2 linked regions of the Limosilactobacillus reuteri genome follow. The protein of the gene in region 1 interacts with the protein of each later gene in a pairwise test. Links are inferred from orthologs where the notes say so. Each region holds a gene or a part of one and is shown on either strand. Other genes may lie near its edges.

The links.
Region 2: the proteins of priA (region 1) and ssb interact in binary tests that used the Escherichia coli proteins (3 or more experiments, as listed by UniProt). The link is inferred for Limosilactobacillus reuteri from one-to-one orthologs.

Annotation. Positions count from the first base shown.
Region 1 is NZ_CP059275.1:704,138-712,180, reverse strand. Bases 4,929-8,043 are described here. They hold priA (primosomal protein N'), read right to left. Parts: upstream 7,644-8,043; coding sequence 5,214-7,643; downstream 4,929-5,213. Other genes in these bases: coaBC (bifunctional phosphopantothenoylcysteine decarboxylase/phosphopantothenate--cysteine ligase CoaBC), read right to left, coding at 7,644-8,043; fmt (methionyl-tRNA formyltransferase), read right to left, coding at 4,929-5,213. In the rest of the region: rsgA (ribosome small subunit-dependent GTPase A), read right to left, coding at 1-263; pknB (Stk1 family PASTA domain-containing Ser/Thr kinase), read right to left, coding at 264-2,168; HHK02_RS04130 (Stp1/IreP family PP2C-type Ser/Thr phosphatase), read right to left, coding at 2,169-2,909; 16S rRNA (cytosine(967)-C(5))-methyltransferase RsmB, read right to left, coding at 2,910-4,259; more of fmt, read right to left, coding at 4,260-4,928.
Region 2 is NZ_CP059275.1:1,359,540-1,371,898, forward strand. The notes cover bases 5,017-8,016. They hold ssb (single-stranded DNA-binding protein), read left to right. Parts: upstream 5,017-6,234; coding sequence 6,235-6,798; downstream 6,799-8,016. Other genes in these bases: gyrA (DNA gyrase subunit A), read left to right, coding at 5,017-5,937; rpsF (30S ribosomal protein S6), read left to right, coding at 5,938-6,234; rpsR (30S ribosomal protein S18), read left to right, coding at 6,799-7,035; HHK02_RS08055 (sugar-binding transcriptional regulator), read left to right, coding at 7,660-8,016. Outside these bases: dnaN (DNA polymerase III subunit beta), read left to right, coding at 1-150; S4 domain-containing protein YaaA, read left to right, coding at 151-372; DNA replication/repair protein RecF, read left to right, coding at 373-1,497; gyrB (DNA topoisomerase (ATP-hydrolyzing) subunit B), read left to right, coding at 1,528-3,447; more of gyrA, read left to right, coding at 3,448-5,016; more of HHK02_RS08055, read left to right, coding at 8,017-8,595; HHK02_RS08060 (DHH family phosphoesterase), read left to right, coding at 8,596-10,614; rplI (50S ribosomal protein L9), read left to right, coding at 10,615-11,067; dnaB (replicative DNA helicase), read left to right, coding at 11,068-12,359. UniProt on the Escherichia coli protein: Plays an important role in DNA replication, recombination and repair. Binds to ssDNA and to an array of partner proteins to recruit them to their sites of action during DNA metabolism. Acts as a sliding platform that migrates on DNA via reptation.

The sequences.
Region 1 (8,043 bases):
AATGCTGGTTCTTTAGCTGAGGTTACGACAACTGCCATATCAACATTAGCAACAGGCGGCCGCACCAACTGATTGCGACGAGGCAAGATTTTTAATAAATACCCTTCCTGTTGATTTTCAGCACTGAATTCAACATGATCGCCAACTACTGGCTTGATCTTTCGTTGACGAAAGTTTCCACGCGCCCTTGTCCGATAAATCTTTTCATCTGCAATTACATCATAAAAGCCACTTAATGATTGTTGGATTATTCCTGTTTTCAATTATCCAGTAATATTTGTTGCACTCATAATCGTTCGTCCATTGCGAACAACACGGTATGCACCTGTTTGTCCTTGTTTAAGGGTAAATGGCACATTAATTGTTGTTTCCTGATTAATTGTAATATCTTGATACTCCATTGTTAAATTATGGTTGGCATCTCTGATATATACCTGTACACGGTTTTCACGCTGGCCACCATTTCCATCGAATGGAATGTTAATCTGAATATTCGTCGTCTTTGTTTGATTACCAGAATTAGCAATGGAAACCGTTAACGTATCACCATGATTTAATGTCGATCCAGCTCGCGGCGTCTGATTAATCACATGGTTAGTCGCGATTGTTTTTGATTTTTTCTCTTGAGTTGTCAATTGCAAATTATTTTTATTTGCAAACTGTTGCACAGCACTAATATCTTGATTCTTAAAGTTTGGAATCTTAATTGGTTCTTTCCCTGCGCTTACTCGAAAAATAATTGTGTTAGCAGCAGGCTTAACAATCGTACCTTTTTTGTGGTTTTGTCTGATAATCTGTCCCTTATCGATATCATCCGAATACACTGGTTCTTGATGAACTTGAAATCCCTTGCGACGAAGGTTAGCGGCTACTGAAGAATAGTCCTCACCAACATAATCAGCCATTTGCAATTGCTTAACTCCTGTACTAACCGTTAAATTAATTGGGGTACTAACACGGGTCTTATGGCTGACGTCAGGATTGGTTGAAACAATTCGGTTTTTATCAACCGCCTGACTATTTACTCGAGTAATCTTACCAATCCGTAAGTTTTGCTGGTGCAATCGTTGTTCTGCCTTTAGCACTGTCATTCCTTCTACATCGGGGATGATTACTTGACGGATCAAGAACCACCAGCTACAGACTGCAATCAGCACAATCATGCCAAGCGTTCCACTAACAATCCCATATTTTTTCCACTTTTGCGGTTTAGTTGATGGATCAACGGTTGGTGAATCAGTTGACTTCTTTGGTTGGTAATCATCAGCTTTTAGGTGTTTAATATCTAACACCTTAGTTTCTCCATTATCATCTTGTTGGATCTTTAACCGCGGCTCATTAGCTCTTTGTGGATCAAGGACGGTTTTCAAATCAGCCGCCATTTCATTAACTGAACTATACCGCTCAGCTGGTTCCTTTGCTGTCGCTTTAATGATTACGTTTTCGAGTGATTGAGGAATTTCTTTGTTCTGTTCACGAACAGAAGGTATTTCTTCGCGGAAATGCTTCAAGGCAATTGAGACAGCCGTTTCTCCTTCAAACGGAACCTTTCCTGTTAGAAGTTCAAACAAGATAATTCCTAGTGAATAGATATCTGATTGTTTAGTAGCAATGCTTCCTCGCGCTTGTTCTGGGGATAGGTAGTGAACTGACCCCATCAAGGTATTAGTCTGCGTTAATGAGTCTTGCGATACAGCAACCGCAATTCCAAAATCAGTAATTTTAACGTTTTTATTTTCATCAATTAAGATATTTTGTGGTTTTAAGTCCCGGTGGATAATCCCATGAGCATGGGCGGTCGCAACTGCTGAAAGCACCTGTTCCATAATATCAATAACTTGTGGAAGTGGAATCGGATAGTGCTTTTTTATATATGCTTTAAGGTCTGTCCCCTTTACATATTGCATTACCATGTATTGCAAGCCATGATCCTCACCAACGTCATAAATTCCAACAATATGAGGATCATTTAACTGCGTTGCGGCCATTGCCTCCCGGTGAAATCGCCGTTTAGTACTTGGATCGTCCCGTAAGTCAAGACGCAATAGTTTAACAGAAACGTCCCGATCAAGAACCATATCATGTGCCAAGTAGACATTAGCCATTCCACCTTCACCCAGTGACCGAATTATCCGATATCGGTGACCAATTTCATATCCAGGATTCATCTATCCCTCCTGGTTACTATTAATCCCAATTAAAACGGTAATATTATCTGGTCCGCCGGCATCATTTGCCATTTTTATAAGTTGAGCACATTTCTCTTCAAGCGGTCTCGGCAATTCAAGCACCTTGATAATCCGCTCCTTAGAAACAGTCTTAAACAAGCCATCAGAACACATTAACAGTTGATCACCTTCGTTTAATTCAAAGCGGTTTACATCAACTTGTGCATCCTGTGAGATTCCAATTGCCCTTGTAATTATATTGCTCTGGGGTAGCTTTAGTGCTTCATCTTCTGATATATCTCCCGTTTTTACCAATTCATTAACCAATGAATGGTCTACTGTAATCTGCGTTAATAGGTTTTGATGAAGGATATATCCTCGACTATCACCAATGTTAGCAACCACAACCGCATCCTTAAATGCAATAGCGGCAACCATTGTTGTTCCCATCCCCTGCAAGCGAAGATTACGTTTGGATTGCGCTAAGATTTTATTATTGATTAATTGGGTTTCACGAGCAAACCAGCGGATCCCTTCCATCGAAGTCTGCGGAGGCCTTTTTTTAAACTGACTCCCCAAAGTCGCAACTGTTTGCTCTGCAGCGATATCTCCGCTACGATTGCCACCAATTCCATCAGCAATAACCATTAATTGATTGCCTAGCTTGTTAGTAAACACAGCAACCCGGTCCTGGTTTTGCTTTCGTTGGTGGCCGATATCTGTTTGATAAGCAGCTTTCATTTATATTCCCTTCTTAAGGCTACTGACGAAGAAGCCATCAGAATCAAAATCACTCGGTAATATAGTTAAGGTTGGTGAGTGACGATTATCCTTAACTTTTCGTGCAGTTGTTGTTTTTACTAACTCAAACTCCGGATGTTCAGCTAGAAACGTTTGAACAGTATCATCATTTTCTTGCTGTAAAATTGTGCACGTGCTGTATGTGATTATACCGCCTTTTTTAACTTTTGCGGCAACCGCATTTAAAATTGCTAACTGAATCTTATGTAATTGCTTGCTATCATTTAGCGTTTTTGTATAACGAATTTCTGGCTTCCGGCGTAAAAGTCCAATCCCACTACAAGGTGCGTCAACTAAGACCTTGTCAAAACTTTCATCATCAAAAAGTTGATCAACTTCCCGTGCGTCAAGGGCATGAGCAGTAACTCGCTTTTCAACTCCCAGTCGACGAGCATTCTTTTCAATCAATCTAACCTTATGTTGGTGAATATCAAGTGCATCAACGTGGCCGTCTTCATTAGTGAGGGCTTCTGCTATTTGAACGGTCTTTCCACCCGGAGCTGCACAAGCGTCCAGGACTTTATCCCCTGGCTCAATATGCATGCTTTCCACGGCTAACATGGCACTTTCGTCTTGAATAGTAATTTCGCCATTTTTGAAGAGATCGGAACTGATAATTTCACCTTTAGTAATTACTAAAGCATTTTGCGCAACTTGACTTTCTTGATATTCAATTCCAGCAGCATCTAAAGTTTGTTTGACGGTTGGAAGGTCAGTTTTGACGATGTTAACTCTAATTACCTGATGAGCCGGCTCATTAATTGATTGAAGTACTTTTTCAGTATTTTCTTCGCCATATTCCCTAGTCAGCTCGTTGACTAGCCACCGTGGGACACTATTTTCGATACTTAACCGCAAATCACGTTCATCAATTTGCCGCAGGTCAGGTAATCCTTTCCGCAAAATGGCATGTAAAACGCCAGTGACAAACTTTCGAATACCTGGATTTCCTCGACGTTTAGCTATTTCAATACTTTCGTCAGTTACCGCCCAATCCGGAACTCGTTCTAAATAATGATACTGGTAAAGTGCAGACAAGAGAAGCGTCTTTACCCAAGGATCAAGCCGTTTTCCCTGCACAAACCCATTTAGCCAATATTCGAGGGTAAGTTTATGCTGCAAAACACCATAAATAATATTAGTTGCCAACCGGCGATCTTTATCTGCCAACGAGTACCTTTTTAATAACTGGTCAACCTGCAAGTTTGAGTATGCACCATTTTCGACAACTCCTTCAAGCGCCACTAAAGCTAATTCACGCGCATTTTGCGGTTGAAATTTAGTCTTCACTTAGTCTTCACTTACAACTTGGCCTCCCTCTGTAATATCTTTATGTCCATTAAGGTAAGAAGTAATATCCATCGCCTTTTTCCCTGCTGGCTTTAACTTATTAATCTGGTATGTCGTTCCATCTCCAGCGGCAATTACTAATTGATGCTTCGTGACCCGCACTACTTTCCCTGGTTCAAGGTCTGTTTTTTCTTCTAATGGGGTCACATCATAAATTTTTGTGCGTAATCCATCAATAATCATATTACCAAGAGGAGCCGGCCGTAATCCCCGCACCTTCGCATCAATTAACCGTGCCGGAAGTCGGAAATCAATCTGTTCTTGTTCACTAGTAATGTTGGGAGAAAAGACTACTTTATCTGGATCTTGAGCGACCGGATTAACATCCCCGCTAATAAGTTTAGGCAGCGTTTCTAACAGCAAGTCTCTTCCTAGCAAACTAAGCTTTTTGAACATAGTGCCACTATCATCAGTGTCTTCAATCGGAATAGACCTTTGTGAAATAATATCGCCCGCATCCATCTTCTTAACCATGTACATAATGGAGACCCCGGTTTCTTTATCATCATTAATAATGGAATATTGAATTGGGGCCCCTCCACGATATTTTGGCAGTAATGAACCGTGAACATTGATTGCTGCAATTTTAGCAGCCGCCAATAACTTTGTTGGAAGGAATTGCCCATAAGCAGCAGTAATCATTAAGTCAGGCTGCAAATTAATAATTTTCTCCATTTCAGGACTTTTGCTGAGTTTAGCTGGCTGTAAGACTTCGATATTATATTGTTCAGCTAATTCTTTAACTGGCGATTGATGAAGAGTACGTTTCCGGCCGATATGGTGGTCTGGCTGGGTAAGAACTGCTTGAATATCGTATTCTGGATTATCAATTAAACTTTGTAAAATCGGAACAGCAAACTCGGGTGTTCCCATAAAAACGACTGATGTTGACATTTACATAAAATATTGTGGATCTGGATCGATACTTACTTGGACATCCTTAAAACCGCGACTTTGCGTATCCTGAAGAATATCAAACAATAGCTGATGCAAGTAAGGATCCTTCTTATATTTGATGACAATTTGGTAATAGTAACGACGCTTCATCCGGGCAATTGCTCGCGGAGTGGGGCCAAGAATAACCGTCGAAGATAATAATCCCTGCTTTAGGCGACCATAGATATCTGCCATTGCCCTAGCTGCTTTGGCTTCTTCGGGATGACTGGCCATCAAACGAACGGTGTAATAGTATGGCGGATAACTTGCTTGTCTTCGTAGCATCATTTCCTGGTTAAAGAATTTTTCGTAATCGTGCATTTTGGCATCTTGAATAGCGTAATGGTCAGGGTTATATGTCTGGATAATAACTTCCCCCTGCTTATTTGCCCGACCAGCCCGACCGCTAACTTGACTTAGCAAATCAAAAGTCCGTTCACTAGCACGAAAATCTGGTAAGCCTAGACCAGTATCAGCATTTAAAACCCCTACTAAGGTAACATTAGGGAAATCAAGCCCTTTTGCAATCATCTGGGTTCCTAATAAAATATCCGCTTGGTGTTGACCGAACTGTCGCAATAATTTTGCATGCATTCCCTTCCGTCGAGTGGTATCAACATCCATGCGAATAATCCGGGCCTGGGGTAATAATTGATGCAATTCTTGCTCAACCTTCTCTGTTCCAGTCCCATAATAGCGAATCTGATGACTATGGCAATTGGGACATTCACGGGGGATTGGTTCTTCATGACCACAATAATGACATTTCATTGTCCGCGTATCCATATGGAGCGTCAAAGAAATATCACAATTAGGACATTTTAAAACATTTCCACAATCACGACACATCATAAAGGATGAAAATCCCCGTCGATTTAGCATTAAAATACTTTGCTCGTTCTTTTGCAGGCGGTCATTTAATTCGGTTAATAGTTTTTGAGAAAAGTTACTCTCCCCGTACTTTTTAATTTCATCTCGCATATCAACCACTTCGATTGGTGGCAGTTCCTGTTTATTTACCCGGTGAGGAAGACGCAACAAGTGATAAACGTTTTTTACTGCTCGCGCACGACTCTCCAGACTAGGAGTAGCAGAGCCAAGAACTACAGGCGCTTGATTATATTTTCCCCGCCATTTAGCTACTTCACGCGCCTGATAACGGGGTGATTCATCTTGTTTATAACTAGATTCATGTTCTTCATCAAGAATGATTAGCCCTAAATTAGTTAACGGAGCAAAGACTGCTGAACGGGCACCCACAACTACTTGCGCTTCTCCACGTTCAATCCGTCGCCATTCATCATATCGTTCACCATTCGATAAACTACTATGTAAAACAGCAACCTTAGAGCCAAATCGTCGCCGCACACGGTTAACAATCTGGGGCGTTAATGAAATCTCGGGTACAAGCATTAATGCTGTCTTTCCCTGTTGAAGAGCATTAGCAATCGATTGCAAGTATACTTCTGTCTTGCCACTCCCCGTAACTCCTTGTAAGAGGAAAACTTTAGGGTCATGATTGTCGATTGCTTGATTAATCTGGTTAACAGCATTTTGTTGATCGGCGTTGAGCTGCAGGGGGGCTACTAAATGAGCATCATCAGGAGTGCCCTGCATAGCCAAGGGTTGTCGATATACTTCAACTGATGTTTTTTCTAGCCATCCCTTCTGTTGTCCCTGATTGAAGGTGGCTGCTTTTAAACCAGTTTTATGTTCAGCATCCTTTTGCTTAACAACTTGACTACCAATTGATTGTAAATATGAAAGAAGACGGTTTTGAGCATGAGCATTAGCATGAAGGGATGCGCGCTCATCTTCCAGTTGTTCAAAATTAAGCAAAGAGCGAATACCAGTCACCGTTTTAGCTTTGGCTCGATCCTCCACTTGGTATTCAATCGTTATCTTTCCTTCCTTTTGCAGTTTGAACAATTTACTTAAGATTGCCGGTTTATCTTGTACCGCCGCCATTTCTAATTCATCTCGCCCATGAAAAATGTCAAAGGCAACATGCTCGTCTACTTCATCTACAATTCGAATAATTCTAGTAGTCTTAGCCTTCAATAAGTTAGGCAACATCGTATATAAGCAAGAAATCCAAAAAGAGTAAGTAGTATCAGCTAACCATTTGCTAAGATTCATTAATTCAGGATTAATTACCGGTTGAAGATCCATTATCGCCTGAATTGGTTTGAGTTCTCCCTCATATTGGGATGCATTGTCAAGGGCAACAACAAATCCTTGAACAGTCCGTTTTCCCTTTCCAAAAGGCACAATCACTCTTACTCCAACTTGAATTTGTTTTTCAAGTTTTGGCGGAATCTGATAAGTATATGGTTGATTTGTTTGCATTGTTGGAACATCAACAACTACCTGTGCCAACTCTGGCATTTAATCACCTGACTTTAATTTTGCACTAATTAATTCAATAATCTCGTTTGCAATTTTAGCTTTAGATTGGCGAGCTAATTTAATTGGCGTTTGATCTTTTTGTAAGATGGTCACTTGATTCTGGTCACTGCCAAATGCTCCCATATCTCCCGCCACACTATTTGCAATAATCATATCCGCATTTTTGCTAGCAAGTTTACGATTAGCATTTTCTAGAAGATCATTTGTTTCTGCCGCAAACCCAACGATGTATTGACCGTTTTGCTTCATCTTCGCAATATTCTTTAAAATATCAATAGTTTCAGTAAGCGCAATGGTAAGATGCGGGTTACCATCTTTTTTCTTAATTTTATGATCAACTACCTCAACTGGGCGATAGTCAGCAACTGCGGCCGCCATG
Region 2 (12,359 bases), 660 kb from region 1 along the record:
AATCCTAACTACATGAAAGATGCTTTGCGTTCTTTTGGTCAGGCAACGATCAAGATTTCATTTACTTCACCATTGCGACCATTTACCTTGGTGCCAACAGAAGATCAAGAAAACTTTGTCCACTTAATTACACCAGTACGGACATTCTAAATGGAAGAAAAGTCAGTGTTGATTGATAGTCCATTTATTACACTCGGCCAGTTACTCAAAGAAGAGGGGATTATTCCTACTGGCGGAGCAGCTAAATGGTTTCTAAAAGAAAATACTGTATTAGTAAATGATGAGCCAGATGATCGGCGAGGACGCAAATTATATCCCGAAGATAAGATTCAAATTCCTGACCACCAATTACTTGTTATTAAGAGTAAGTAGATGATTCTGACGGAATTGCATTTACATCACTTTCGAAATTATCAGGATCTAACCGTTCACTTCAACCCTGGAGTGAACGTTTTAATTGGTCATAATGCACAGGGTAAAACGAATATGCTAGAGGCAATCTATGTTCTTTCCCTGACCAAGAGTCATCGAACAAGTAATGACCATGAACTTATTAATTGGCAAGAAAAATCAGCTCTAATAAGTGGCACAGTAGAGAAAAGTATTGGCAAGATTCCACTTGAATTACAATTCTCAAGTAAAGGAAAAAAGGCAAAGGTAAATCATTTAGAACAAGCGCGATTATCACAGTATGTTGGTCAACTAAATGCAATATTATTTGCTCCTGAGGACTTGTCGTTGGTAAAAGGGTCCCCAGCTTTACGGCGCCACTTTATGGATCGAGAATTTAGCCAGATGAGTAGCAAGTATCTCTACAATGCAGGCCAATACCGCACACTCTTACGACAAAAAAACAAATATTTAAAGCAACTAAAATATAAGCAACAAACTGATCGCGTCCTTTTAGGAGTCCTATCTGATCAGCTTGCTGCTTTTGGTGCGGAAGTAATTATTGCCCGTCAACATTTTTTAAAGCACCTTGAAGGATGGGCAGCTGATTTACATCAAGAGATTTCACTGAATAAGGAATCATTACAGCTTGAATACGTTAATCAATTAAAGGTTAATGATGAGACTACTGCTGAAGAGGCTTATCAGGCCCTTTTTAAATTATATCAAGACAACGAACAGCGTGAAATTGAGCAGGGGACAACAATTTACGGCCCCCATCGTGATGATATCCGCTTTCTGGTAAATGATAAAAATGTACAGGCTTTTGGATCGCAAGGACAACAGCGAACGACAGCACTATCAGTAAAGCTAGCAGAGATTGATTTGATGAAAGAGCAAACAGGCGAGTATCCATTATTATTATTGGACGATGTGTTATCGGAACTAGATACAATTCGACAAACACACCTGTTAACAGCCATTCAGAATAAAGTTCAAACATTTTTGACGACAACTAGTTTGAGTGATGTTGCTCGCCAGCTAATTAATGAACCCACGATTTTTGAAATTGAGCACGGCACTTTGAATAAGGAGGAAGTAAAGTGAGTGAGCAACGAACAACAAAAAGAAACCAAGATGGAATTGGCTAGCGAATACGATGCTAGTCAAATTCAGGTTTTAAAGGGATTGGATGCAGTTCGAAAGCGTCCCGGAATGTACATTGGTTCCACTTCAGCCCAGGGACTTCATCACCTTGTTTGGGAAATTGTCGATAACGGAATTGATGAAGCCTTAGCAGGATTCTGTGATGAAATTAATGTTGTAGTTAATCCAGATAACAGTATTACTGTTAAGGATAATGGTCGTGGAATTCCAGTTGATACGCAAAAAGAAACTGGAAAGTCAGCCTTAGAAACGGTCTTTACTGTTCTGCACGCCGGAGGAAAATTTGGCGGCGGCGGATATAAGGTTTCTGGAGGTCTTCACGGGGTAGGGGCTTCTGTTGTAAATGCCTTATCTACTGAATTAGATGTTAAAGTTGCTCGTCAAGGTAAACGTTACTACATGGATTTTGATCATGGTCATGTTAAGTCTGCAATGAAGGTAATTGAAGAAGGACTTCCAGAAACTGAGCATGGTACAACCGTTCACTTTAAGCCGGATCCAGAAATTTTCCGTGAAACAACGACTTACAATATTAAAACTTTAACTGATCGTTTAAGAGAGTTAGCTTTCTTAAATAAGGGACTTAAAATCACGATCGAAGACTTACGAGAAATAGATCATGAACGGAAAGAATTCCATTATGAAGGTGGTATTCGTCATTATGTTGAATACCTTAATGAAGATCAAAATGTTTTATTTGATCCACCAATTTACGTGGAAGGTAAAGAAAATGATATTACTGTTGAAGTTTCCTTACAATATACAGATTCATATCGTAGCAACTTACTAACTTTTACTAACAATATTCATACTTATGAAGGTGGAACTCATGAGACCGGATTTAAGATGGCTCTTACACGCGTTATTAATGACTACGGCCACAAAGCAGGTATTTTAAAGTCGAATGAGACCTTATCAGGAGATGACGTACGGGAAGGTTTAACTGCTGTTGTCTCCATTAAGCACCCTGATCCGCAATTCGAGGGACAGACTAAGACTAAGTTAGGAAATTCAGATGCACGAACAGCGACTGACCATGTCTTTGCGGCAACATTTAACCGGTTCTTATTAGAACACCCAGACGAAGCGCGGCAAATTATTGAAAAAGGTCAACTCGCTTCCAAAGCAAGAGTGGCTGCTAAACGGGCACGGGAAGTTACTCGTAAAAAGAGTGGTCTTGAAATTAGCAATTTGCCAGGTAAGTTAGCTGATAACACGAGTAAGGATCCTGAAATTTCAGAATTATTTATTGTCGAAGGGGATTCTGCCGGTGGATCAGCAAAGCAGGGACGTTCGCGACTCACCCAGGCAATCCTTCCAATTCGAGGAAAGATCTTGAATGTTGAAAAAGCAACCCTTGATCGAGTTCTAGCTAATGACGAAATTCGTTCTCTATTTACCGCTCTTGGAACAGGTTTTGGAGATGACTTTGATATTACAAAGGCTAATTACCATAAATTGATTATCATGACTGATGCGGATGTCGATGGTGCCCACATTCGGACATTACTGTTAACCTTGTTCTACCGCTTTATGAAACCAATGATTACGCATGGGTATGTTTATATTGCCCAACCGCCGCTATATCAAGTTCGGCAAGGTAAATTTGTAAAATACATTGACTCTGATGAAGAACTAGAGCAGGTTGTAAGCTCACTGCAGCCAAGTCCTAAGCCAGTTATTCAACGTTACAAAGGGCTAGGTGAAATGGATGCTGAGCAATTATGGGAAACAACAATGGACCCAGAAAATCGGCACCTATTACGAGTAAAACTAGACGACGCAGAACAGGCTGATAAGATTTTCCCAATGCTAATGGGAACCAAGGTCGGACCACGGCGCGACTTTATTGAGCAAAATGCTAAGTTCGTTGAAAACCTTGACCTGTAATTGGCTGAACAAGATATGCCTAATCGGATCACGGATGTAAATCTTACGAGTCAGATGAAAAACTCATTCTTGGATTATGCAATGAGTGTTATTGTTTCACGTGCGCTTCCAGACGTCCGTGATGGATTAAAACCGGTACAACGCCGGATTCTATATGGAATGAATGAATTAGGGGTTACTCCCGATAAGCCTTACAAGAAGTCAGCCCGGATTGTCGGGGATGTAATGGGTAAGTTCCACCCACATGGTGACTCTTCAATTTATGAAGGACTTGTGCGGATGGCTCAAGACTTTAGTTATCGTTACATGCTTGTTGATGGTCACGGTAACTTCGGGTCAGTTGATGGTGATGGAGCGGCCGCCATGCGTTATACCGAAGCAAAGATGAGCAAAATTGCAGTTGAAATGCTTCGGGATATCAATAAAAATACCGTTGATTTCCATGATAACTATGATGGTACTGAAAAAGAACCGGATGTATTACCAGCTCGTTTTCCTAATTTATTAGTTAACGGTGCCTCAGGGATTGCCGTGGGGATGGCTACTAATATTCCAACCCATAATTTAGGTGAGGTTATTAATGGCCTGCATATGTTAATGAATAACCCTGATATTACAACGGAAGGACTAATGAAGGCTATTCCTGGTCCCGACTTTCCAACTGGTGGAGTAGTAATGGGTAAGTCCGGTATTCGTAAAGCTTATGAAACCGGTCGGGGAACTATTATTGTTCGAGCAAAAGTTGATATTGAAGAACAGAAGAATGGTAAGCAACGGATCATTGTTCACGAAATTCCATACATGGTTAATAAGGCAAAGTTAATTGAACGAATTGCTGAATTAGCTCGGAATAAAGATATTGATGGAATTACTGATGTTAACGATGAAACTGACCGTGACGGAATGCGAATCGTAATTGATGTTCGTCGTGATGCCAGTGCTGAAGTTATCTTGAATAATCTTTACAAGATGACCTTGATGCAAACAACTTTTAACTTCAATATGCTAGCAATTGTTAATGGGGCTCCAAAGATTTTAAGCTTGAAACAAATCTTGCAATATTATCTGGAACACCAGGAATCAGTTGTACGGCGGCGAACGGAATTTGAATTAAAGAAAGCCCAGAATCGTGCGCACATTGTTGCCGGATTGCGGATCGCTTTAGACCATATTGATGAGATAATTAATATTATTCGTAATTCACAAACAAGTGAAGTAGCGAAAAATGAGTTGATGAATAATTATGGTTTATCAGATCGACAGGCTCAAGCTATCCTCGATATGCGGTTAGTTCGGTTGACCGGTCTAGAACGGGAAAAGATAGAGGATGAATACCAAAAATTAATGGCAGCAATTGCTGATTACAAGGATATTCTTGCTCATCGTGAACGGATCAATCAAATCATTTATGACGAATTGATGGAAATTCAAAAACGTTTTGGAGATGAACGGCGGACTGAACTTCAAGTTGGTGATATTACCAATATTGAAGATGAAGACTTAATTGAAGAAGAAGATATTATCGTTGCCTTGACCCACAATGGATACATTAAACGTCTTCCAGTTGATGAATTTAAGTCTCAGCATCGTGGGGGTCGTGGTGTTAAGGGAATGGGAGTTCATAAAGATGATTTTATTGAACAACTAATTTCTAGCTCAACTCATGATATGTTGCTCTTCTTTACTAATTCAGGAAAAGTATACTCAATGAAAGGGTATGAAGTTCCTGAATATGGTCGGGCTGCGCAGGGAATTCCAATTATTAACCTGCTTGGAATTAATAATAAAGAGAAGATTAGCGCTGTTATCAATGTTTCACATGAAACTAACGATGATGATAAATACCTCTTCTTTATTACTAAGCTAGGAACAGTTAAACGGACAGCAGTAACAGAGTTTAAGAATATTCGAAGTAATGGATTAAAGGCGCTTAATCTCCATGAAAACGATGAATTGATTGATGTAGAAGTTATTAGTGAAGATCAGCCAATGATTATTGGTACTCATAATGGATATGCTCTTAGCTTTAAATCATCAGTTGTTCGGTCAATGGGGCGAAGCGCGGCTGGAGTTCGTGGGATTCGTTTACGAGATGAAGACTACGTAATTGGCGCTGCCCCTCTTAATTCTGATAGCAAGGTACTTGTAATTAGTGAAAATGGTTTTGGAAAGCAAACTCCTGCTTCTGAATACCCAATCAAAGGCCGGGGCGGATTAGGAGTTAAGACAGTTAATGTTACTGTAAAGAATGGCCCGCTGGTTGGTTTAACGACTGTCAATGGTGATGAAGATATCATGTTAGTGACCGACCAGGGAGTAATTATTCGTTTTGGCATTGAAAGTGTATCGCAAACTGGACGATCTGCGGTTGGTGTTCACTTAATTAAGATGGATAATGGTGCCCGTGTTGCTACGATTGCAAAGGTGGATAAAGAAGTCGATGAGGAGACTGAAGAAGTAACTAATAATTCCTCACAAGAAGAAAATTAAATGGAAACACGCAAATATGAAATTACTTACATCATTCGTCCTGATATCGAAGAATCTGCAAAGAGCGAATTGGTAGACCGATTCGACAAGATCTTGGCGGACAATGGTGCAACTATCGCTGACTCAAAGGATTGGTCAACTCGTCGTTTTGCTTACCCAATCGCTAAGTACACTGAAGGTACTTACCACGTGGTAAACTTAACTACTGATTCAGACCAAGCTTTAAACGAATTTGATCGTTTAGCTAAGTTCAGTGATGATATCCTACGTCACATGATTGTTAAGCTTGATGCTTAAATGCTTAATCGTGCAGTCTTAACTGGGCGTTTAACAAGAGATCCCGAGTTGCGGTACACAACCAGCGGGACGGCTGTTGTTTCATTTACGTTAGCTGTTGATCGGCAATTCCGAAACCAAAATGGTGATCGTGATGCTGACTTTATCAATTGCGTTATTTGGCGTAAATCCGCTGAAAACTTTAGTAACTTTACGCATAAGGGTTCACTTGTTGGAATTGAAGGGCGTATTCAAACCCGGAATTATGAAAACCAACAGGGTAACCGTGTATATGTTACCGAAGTTGTTGTAGATAACTTTGCATTGTTAGAACCTCGTCAAAATGGTGGTATGAACCAATCAGGCGTTCAACAGCCATTTAACAATACCCAACAATCGTTTGGTGCTCAGGCTCCACAATATGGCAGTCAACCACAACCTGGAAATAATGCTCCTCAAAGTAATCCGTCACCAAGTATGGACAATGGTTTCGATCCCAATCAAAATGCTGGCAACCAGTTCCCTGGAAGTAGTGATGATGGTGGTCAATCCATTGATTTAGCTGATGACGAATTACCATTCTAAATGGCACAACAACGTCGGGGCGGACGTCGTCGTCGTAAGGTCGACTTCATCGCCGCAAACCACATCGAATACATCGATTACAAAGACACTGATTTATTACGTCGGTTCATTTCTGAACGTGGTAAGATCTTACCACGTCGGGTTACTGGTACCAGTGCTAAAAACCAACGTAAGTTAACTATCGCTATCAAGCGTGCACGGATCATGGGTCTTTTGCCATTCGTTGCAGAAGACTAGATGAAACTAAATAAATATATTGATCATACTTTACTAAGTCCCGAAGCAACAGAAGCACAAGTAGAAAAAGTTATTAAGCAAGCAATTGATAATCATTTTCATACTGTTATGATTAATCCATACTGGGTTGCTAAAACTCATAAAGCATTAGAAGAAACTGATGTAGTAACAGCAACTGTTATTGGTTTTCCTCTTGGAGCCACTACAACTGCAACAAAAGTTTTTGAAACTGAGTAAATGGTTATGAATATTGGCGAAATGAAAGGCAAAAATTATGCTAAAGTAGCTGATGATATTAAGACAGTTGTTAAAGTTGCTCATAATGCCAATAAGGTTGCAAAGGTAATTATTGAAACAGCTTTGCTAACTGATGATGAAATCACTAAGGCATCTAAGATTGTTGCTGATGCAGGTGCTGACTTTGTAAAAACATCAACAGGTTTCTCAACCCGTGGAGCAGCAGTTCATGATGCTGAATTAATGTCAGCAGCTACTAAAGAAACTCCCACTGAAGTAAAGGCTTCTGGTGGTATTCATACAACCGAAGAAGCAGAAGCAATGATTAATGCTGGAGCTACAAAGTTGGGCGTTAGCCATAGTATGCAAGTTATTGGTAAAGAATAGGTGGATAGTAAGCAACAAATTAAACAGGCCGTCCAGGTTAGTAAACTTTACTATTTAGATGGCGTTACCCAAGCAGAAATCGGAAAAAAACTAAATTTATCGCGACCAACAATTTCTCGATTACTTCAATTTGCACGCGAGAAAAATATTGTCAAAATTTCAATAAATGATCCCCTTAGCAATATTGAAGATCTGCAGCACCAATTAAAAGAAAAGTATCAACTAAAGGATGTCATTATTAGTACTCCAGAAAGCAATGAAACGGCTGAAATTTTATCATCTTTAGGTAAGGCCACGGCTCGTTACCTTGATAAAAAAGTTAAGGATAATGATGTTATTGGTGTTAGTTGGGGAAGGACACTGGTCAGCGTAGCACGTCAATTGATACCAAATGACCGTAAAAATGTTCAGGTGGTCTATTTTAAAGGAACAGTGGCGAACTCTACTCATAATAATTATGTTGTAGAGGTTACTAAATGTTTTAATAAATGCTACCATACCCAGGCGCAGATTCTTCCGCTTCCTTTAATTTTTGAAAATAAGCAAATTAAAGAGATGGTGATAAAAGATAAATTTATTAACGAGATTTTAGATACTGGTAAGCGGACAAGCGTGGCACTTTTTACGGTAGAAACGACGGAACAAGATGCAACGCTATTTGAACTAGGTTATTTTAATGATCAGCAAATTAAAACCTTGCAAGAGAAAGCAGCCGGGGACCTTGTTTCTCGCTTTATTGATGAACGCGGGAAAATCGTTGATGACCAGTTAAATGATCGCACAGTTGCTATTGCTTTAGATGATCTAAAACAAGCTCGGGAATCAGTTCTTATCGCTGGTGGAATGAATAAGTTAAAAGCAATCAAAGCGGCCTTAGCTGGAAAATATGCAAATGTATTAGTAACCGATTCACTTGTGGCTCAACACCTATTATAGATGCGAAAAATTTTCAGTCGTGAGAACTGGGAGTTTTATTTTGAACACCCAGCCGTCCGCTGGAATGTCTGCTATATAGTGCTTTTAACAATCATTGGGCTTATTTTAGGGTTTATGGATAACTGGATTATTGGACTAATTGTTTTAGTAATCGCAGTTATTGGTGGAGCTATTAGTATTCGGCGGTTAAGAAAATTATTAGTCGATGCTCATGAATATTTAAATGAATTAACGTATAAAGTCCAACGTGGGCAACAAGAAGCATTACTGGAAATGCCCATGGGAATGATTATGTTAAATAAGCGTCATGAGGTTGAATGGATTAATCCATATATGGCGCGTTATTTTAATCTTGAAATTGTTGTAGGGAAGCCGATTGCAGATGTTGATGTAAAATTAGCGGAATTAATAAAAGATCATGCAGATGATAAGCAAACACAAGTAGTGACATGGCGTGACCATCAATTTGAATTTTTGGTTCAGCATCACGGACAGGTAGTTTATTTATTAGATATTACAAAATATGAACAGATTAGTGCACAATATAAGGATGAACAAATCTTCATTGGTAATATTTACCTAGATAACTATGATGAGCTGATTCAAGGAATGAGTGATTCTGATGTCTCTAATCTTCATAATTACGTAACTTCACAAATAAGCGATTGGGCAGTTGCTAATCACTTATTGATGAAGATCATTGATGATGATAACTACTTGATTATTGGACATCAAGCTTCATTAAAAGAACTTGAAAAACAAAAATTCAAGATTCTTGATGTTATCCGTGAAAATACATCCAAGCAAAATTCGCCAGTTACTCTTAGCGTAGGAATTGCTTATGGCGAAAATGATCTGATAAAGCTTGCTGATACAGCACAAAATAACCTTGACCTCGCGTTAGGTCGTGGTGGAGACCAAGTTGTTGTTCGGGCTCAAGATCAGGAGGCACGTTTCTATGGTGGAAAGACCAACCCGATGGAGAAACGAACCCGGGTACGAGCACGGATGATTAGTCAAGCATTACAAGAATTAATGGCTCAATCAGACCAATTATTTGTGATGGGCCACACCAATCCAGATATGGATTCAGTCGGTGCCTGTTTGGGGATTCGACGGATTGCGGAAATGAACGGTAAAGAATGTTGGATTGTGATTGATGATGAACATCCACACTCTGATATTCAACGTTTGATGCATGAGATTGATAATTACCAGACGATTAAGGACCATATTATTTCACCAGTCGAAGCGTTAGAAAAAGCGACAAATAACAGTTTGTTAGTAATGGTTGACCATGCTAAGCGGGGAATTACCATTGCTCCTGAATTATATGATAAAATGCAAAACAGACTTGTTATCATTGACCACCACCGTCGCGGCGAGGACTTTCCTGAAAATCCATTGCTTGTTTATATCGAACCATATGCTTCATCAACTTGTGAGTTAATTACGGAAATGTTTGAGTACCAACCACGTGAAGGAAAAGGACTTAACAAGCTTGAAGCAACGGCAATGCTAACAGGGATTCAGGTTGATACAAAATCATTCACCAAGAGTGCTGGTACGCGAACTTTTGATGCAGCTAGTTACTTGCGTTCTGCTGGTGCCGATGGTTTAATGATTCAATCATTTATGAAAGAAAATCCAGAAACCTTCATGATGCGTAATCATTTGATTTCAAGAGCGGAAATAAATGATAAAATAGCATTATGTACGGGTGAAGAGGGACAGGTTTATGATCCTGTCACGGCTGCCCAGGCTGCTGATATGTTGCTCCAAATGAGTGGGATTGAAGCTTCATTTGTAATTTTTGAACGTGCTGATAACAAGATCGGAATTTCAGCACGCTCAATGGGAAATGTCAACGTCCAGGTAATCATGGAAAAAATGGGTGGTGGCGGTCACCTTGCAAATGCTGCTACACAAATCAGTGATAAAGATATTACACAGGTCAAGCAAGAGTTAGTTGATATTCTAACTAAACCTGATAAAGAGCAAGACGATACAGAGGAGTGAATGAAAGTTATTTTTACACAAGATGTACGAGGCCGTGGTCAACGTGGTCAAATTAAGGAAGTTCCAGATGGCTATGCTCAAAACTACTTAATTAAGCGTGGATTAGCAAAACAAGCTACTAAGGCGGCGATGAGCCAACTAAAGGGTCAACAACGTGCTGAAGAAAAACATGCTGCTGAAGAATTAGCTGATGCCAAGCGGATGAAGAAGATTCTTGAAGATGATAATACAGTTGTTGAATTAAGTGGAAAAGCCGGTACAGATGGCCGGATGTTTGGTTCAATTTCAACAAAACAAATTGCAACTGCTTTACAAAAACAATTTGACCTTAAAATTGATAAGCGAAAGATTGAGCTGGCGGCTCCAATTAAGGCGCTTGGCTACGTAAATGTGCCAATTAAACTTCATCCAGAAGTCGAAGCTCAAATTCGTGTTCACATTGCTGAAAAGTAAATGGATAATGCACCAGTGCAAGAAGAGCCACGCGATATTGAAGCAGAAAAAGCAGTTCTTGGAGCTGCTTTTTTAAGTAAAAACGCGTTGGCTGATGCGATGGAATATCTTGAGCCGCAAGATTTTTATCGGAAGGCTCACCAAATTATTTTTGAAAAGATGGTCCAACTAAATGATGCGGACCAGCCAATCGATCCGTTAACGATGAAAAATGTCCTTGATCAGGATAATCAAACGGAAAATATTGGTGGAGTTGCTTATATTGCTGAACTTGCAACAGCGGTTCCGACGGCTGCTAACGTTGTCTATTACTCAAAAATTGTTCATGATAAGGCGATTTCACGACGGTTGATCAATACTGCAACCAAAATTATCAATGATAGTTATGCTGGAAATGACAAAATTGAAGATCAACTTGACCGGGCTGAGCAAGAAATTATGTCAGTTTCGGAAAATAGTCGTCAAACTGGTTTTAAAAGTATTAGTGACGTTTTACAAGAGTCAATTAACCATGTCAGTGAGCTCTCTAGTCAAGATTCAGAGATTACTGGACTTTCAACTGGATATGCTCAATTAGATGAGATGACGACTGGTCTGCATAAAGATGAGTTGGTGATTATTGCGGCACGACCTGCTGTTGGGAAGACTGCCTTTGTTTTGAATATTGCTCAAAACGTTGCAACTAGAACCGATAATACGGTCGCAATTTTCAGTCTTGAAATGGGTGCGGAGTCTTTAGCAAACCGGATGCTTTGTGCTGAAGGAAATATTAACGCTAACCACTTACGGACCGGACAGCTTACGCAGGATGAATGGCAAAGTTTATTTATTGCAACTGGTGCCTTGAGTAACGCTAGTATCTATATTGACGATACACCAGGAATCAAGGTAGCAGAAATTCGGGCACGTTGTCGGCGCTTAGCAAAGGAAAAAGGCAACTTAGGATTGATCGTAATTGATTACCTTCAGTTGATTGAAGGGAGTAATCCTGATAACCGGCAACAAGAAGTTTCAGAAATTTCTCGACAACTAAAGAAACTGGCAAAGGAATTAGAAGTTCCAGTTATTGCCCTATCACAGTTGTCGCGGGGAGTTGAACAGCGACAAGACAAGCGCCCGGTTTTATCTGATATTCGTGAATCTGGATCGATTGAACAGGATGCAGATATTGTTAGTTTCCTTTATCGTGATGACTATTATGAGCACGATGAAGATTCGGAAGATAATAATAACCCGGGAAATAATCAGGATGACGATGGATCAAATGCTAGTGAAGTTGAAGTCATCATTGA